Regions from separate parts of the Bradyrhizobium sp. 2S1 genome, predicted to be linked through region 1. Evidence: riboswitches for the same ligand, from Rfam matches in the RefSeq annotation. Region 1 holds a riboswitch; the other holds the start of a gene.
The links. A riboswitch is a leader RNA that binds a small molecule or an ion and turns the genes downstream of it on or off. The one in region 1 is predicted to bind glycine.
Positions count from the first base shown of each region.

Region 2: linked by a shared signal. The riboswitch ahead of gcvT (glycine cleavage system aminomethyltransferase GcvT) and the one ahead of HAP54_RS47075 (ABC transporter substrate-binding protein) in region 1 are both predicted to bind glycine.

Region 1 covers NZ_CP147717.1:9,911,797-9,913,997, reverse strand. Annotated here, with positions in the region: gene HAP54_RS47075 (ABC transporter substrate-binding protein) at 1-1,186, opposite strand, end outside; glycine riboswitch at 1,452-1,568, opposite strand; glycine riboswitch at 1,572-1,681, opposite strand; gene HAP54_RS47070 (branched-chain amino acid ABC transporter substrate-binding protein) at 1,893-2,201, opposite strand, start outside.
Region 2 covers NZ_CP147717.1:10,016,422-10,018,622, reverse strand. Annotated here, with positions in the region: gene gcvT (glycine cleavage system aminomethyltransferase GcvT) at 1-947, opposite strand, end outside; glycine riboswitch at 1,088-1,177, opposite strand; gene alaS (alanine--tRNA ligase) at 1,379-2,201, shown strand, end outside.

The DNA of each region.
Region 1 (2,201 bases):
ACTGCGACGCGACGATGGGCTGGGTCTTGAGGGGCACCACATCGGTCGGCGCCAGCATCACGACAGGCGTGCCGTCGTAACCGGATTCGGCGAGCAGCTTCCTGGCCTCGGCCATGCCGCCGCCCTTGACGAGAGAGTCCGATCCGAGATCGGTAGCGAGCGGCGTGTCGCAGCCGAAAACGGCACCGCAAATCTTGTAGAGCTTCGGATCCCCGACCATGGCGTCGAGCACGTCCTTCTGGCTCAGTGCCATCATGGCGGCCCGGCGCACCTTGACGTTGTCGAATGGCGGATAAAGGAAATTCATCCGCCCGATGGTCTGGAAGCCGAGGCCGCTCAGAGGGCGCGACGTCAAATCCTTGTCGGCTTGCAGGATCGGCAGCATGTCGAATGACGGCCGTTCCAGGAAATCGATGTCGCCGGACTGAAGCGCGCTGGTTGCGGTCTGAACGTCGGGCATCGTGATCCATTCGACGCGATCGACCTTCACCACCTTGCCGCCCGAGGTCCAGCTTGGCGGCTCGGCGCGCGGCACATAGTCCTTGTTCTTCTCGTAGACGGCCTTCACGCCGGGCTGGAATTCCGCCGGGACGAACTTGAACGGACCCGAGCCGATCTGCTCGGGGATCGGCCGGTCCGACGGCGTGTCGGCAAGGCGCTTCGGCATCATGAACGGCACAAGCGTGGATGGTTTGCCGAGCGACTCCAGCACCAGGCCGTAGGGCTCCTTGAGTTTCAGTGTGATCGTCCTGGCATCGGGGGCTTCCAGGCTGGCGGTGAAGTCCATCAGCTTCTGGCCCATGCCGTCGACGGCAGCCCAGCGCTTCAATGAAGCGATGCAGTCTTCCGCAGTGACCGGCGTTCCGTCATGCCACTTCAGGCCGTCGCGCAGCGTGAACGTGTAGGTCAGCTTGTCGTCGGACACCTTCCAGTCCGCCATTTGCGGCCGGATCGTGAAGCTGGAGTCCATCGCCACCAGCGTGTCGTAGACCATGTAGCCGTGGTCGCGCGTGATATAGGCCGACGAAACGATCGGATCGAGCGCCCGCAGGTCGGAGTGCATCACCGCCCTGATCGTCTTGGCGTGAGACAGGCCCGGCCACGCCAGCGCCGTGGCGACAAGCAGCCCGCGTAACGCGGTCTTCCAGGACATCGGGGTGTTTTTGGCGCGCGGTGTGACTGACATCATTTTCCTCGGGTGAACGCTGAACGGACTTCGAGTGGTGTTGAAGAGCACGTCGGTTGAACGGAAACGGCTCGCCGGTGCGCGATGCCGTTTGTCATGGCGTCGAGACATCCGTCGAAGGCAGGGCAGTCGCGCGCTCGCGTCGCATGGATGGTCGTTGCGCCGGGGAGGCCGGCGCCGACGGGTGCAATGATGGGCATGTCTTGACGAGGCTCCCGGATGCCAGAGTCACCCCGACGCCGGCGTAAACCGGTGGAGGCGCCCCATCTGTCCCGGTACCTGAGAGCTTGATCCGCTGGAGCCCTTGCTCAATGCAATGGCGCGATGACGGATATCCCCTTCGGTGGACGCCGCATCAAGGATTCGGCGTCTCTCTCCAGATCGTCCTGACGACACGGTCCTTGTGCCTGAGAGTTTCCGGGGCGGTTGCTCCGTCGGCGCCGAACACGAAAACGAAGTGCTCGCTTTCGTTTCGATCTCTCCCGCATCGTCGCGTTGGACGCTCAAACGTTATTGTGCGCTCCAAAACCAGGCAAGATTAAACTTCAATCGTGACCTGCCCAGATCATATGCGTTCGATCTTGCGGGGCTCGTCGCTCCGTCAACTGCGGCAGATGCTCGCGCAATTCGGAAGGCGATCTGCGGAAACAACAACGCCCCGGCGAACCGGGGCGTTGTTCTCGGATTCAGATCAGATGCGAGGGGCTCAGGAGCCCTTCGGATTGATCTCGGTGTAATTGCCCTTGGCGTCCCACTTGTAGACGACGTAGTCGATCGCCTTGATGTCGCCCTTGGCGTCGAAGGCCATCTTGCCGAGCACGGTGTCCCACTGGCCGGCCTTGATCACGTCCATCACCTTCTTGGCGTCGGTCGAGCCGGCCTTGGCGACGGCCTGGGTCCACACCTGCATCGCGGCGTAGGTGTAGAGCGTGTAGCCCTCGGGGTCGATGTTCTTGGCCTTGAACTTCTCGACGATCGCCTTCGCGGTCGGCTTGTTGCGCGGGTCGGGGCCGAA
Region 2 (2,201 bases), 100 kb from region 1:
GCGAACAGGGCTGCACCTTCGCGCACCGGTGCGCGGCCGTCAGGCTTCAAGCCGACACGGCGGCGGGAGGCACCTTGCGCGAATTGGGCGAGGATCTTGTCGGCGCCCGGAAAACCGCCGGCACGGGCGCCGCCGCTGCGGCGCACCTTCTGCACCGACCATTCCAGCGCGCCTTCGACTGGCGTCGTCGTGGTGTCGATATCGTGGCCATAGAGGCAGAGCCCGGCTTCGAGCCGCAGGCTGTCGCGCGCGCCGAGCCCGATCGGCAGCACGTCGGGATTGTCCAGCAACGCCGTGACCAGGGCTTCGGCCTTGTCCGCCGGCACCGAAATCTCAAAACCGTCCTCGCCGGTATAGCCGGAGCGCGAGACGAAACAGTCGATATCGGCGACGCGGCGCGGGCCGGCGTCCATGAATTTCATCGAACTGACATCTGCACAAAGTTTCGCCAGCGCCGATTCGGCTGTCGGCCCCTGCAGCGCGATCAGCGCGCGGTCGGCCAGCGACACGATTTCGCAGGCGTCGGAGAGATGCGCGCGCAGATGCGCCTCGTCCTCGGCCTTGCAGGCGGCGTTCACCACCAGGAACAAATGATCGCCGAAATTCGCGACCATCAAATCGTCGAGCAGCCCGCCGTCGTCATTGGTGAATTGGGCGTAGCGCTGCCGTCCCGGCGCGATGCCGACAATGTCCTGCGGCACCAGTTTTTCCAGCGCGAGCGCTGCATCAGTGACCTTGCCGGATTTGGGCTTCAGCGCGAGCTGGCCCATGTGGGACACGTCGAACAGGCCGGCGTTGCTGCGGGTGTGCAAGTGCTCCTTGAGCACGCCGGCGGTGTATTGCACCGGCATGTTATAGCCGGCGAACAGCACCATCTTGGCGCCGCGCGCCAGGTGCAGCGCGTGCAACGGGGTCTGTTTCAGCGGGGAAGTTTCGCGCGCAAGCATCACAGGGCCCTCGCGGTTCCCGCAGGGGACCTATTTCCCCTTGAGAAACCTGCAGAAAGCCCCATCTGTCGCTGTGCCTGAGAGTATTATCCCGTCGGCGGACGCATCGGGGATGACCCCAGCGCCTCTTTCCAGATGTCAGACGTCACGCGGTCCTTTTGCCTGAGAGTTTCCGGGGCGGTTGCTCCTTCGGCGCCGGCGCAAGGCCGGTCTCTCCCGACGTGACTTAGCTATAGGTAGGTAGAAAACACGGCGCCACCAAGACTGTCAACGCAGCCGCAGCAACTATCCAATGGGCTTTGTGCTGCCGCGGCAAGCCCATGATCCGCCTGCACAGTTTCTGGACACCGCAGCTGGCCTTGTCTAAAAGCGTTCGGCCGGAAATGACGCCTTTTTGCGGCTGACCGGCCCCTATTTCCGATTGGATGAACATGAGCAGTGTCAACGACATCAGGGCGACTTTTCTGAACTACTTCAAGGCGAACGGCCACGAAATCGTGCCGTCGTCGCCGCTGGTGCCGCGCAACGACCCGACCCTGATGTTCACGGCGGCCGGCATGGTGCAGTTCAAGAACGTCTTCACCGGCGTCGAGAAGCGTTCCTATCAGCGCGCGACCACCGCGCAGAAATGCGTGCGCGCCGGCGGCAAGCATAACGACCTCGACAATGTCGGGTACACCGCGCGCCATCTCACCTTCTTCGAGATGCTCGGCAACTTCTCGTTCGGCGATTACTTCAAGGAGCGCGCGATCGAGCTCGCCTGGAACCTGGTCACCAAGGATTTCGGGCTGAAGAAGGACAAGCTGCTCGTCACCATCTACCACGACGACGACGAGGCGGCGGGCCATTGGAAGAAGATCGCCGGCTTCTCGGACGACCGCATCATCCGCATCGCGACGTCGGACAATTTCTGGGCGGCGGGCGATACCGGGCCGTGCGGTCCGTGCTCCGAGATCTTCATCGACCGCGGCGAGCATATCTGGGGCGGACCTCCGGGCAGTCCGGAGGAGGACGGCGATCGCTTCCTCGAGTTCTGGAACCTGGTGTTCATGCAGTTCGACCAGGTGACGAAGGAGGAGCGCGTGCCGCTGCCGCGTCCCTCGATCGACACCGGCATGGGCCTGGAACGCATGGCCTTGATCCTGCAAGGCGCCGAAAGCGTGTTCGAGACCGATCTGTTCCGCCATTTGATCGATGCGGCCGCATCCGCGCTCGGACACGGTCCGAACGAGCAGACCGTTGCGTCGTATCGGG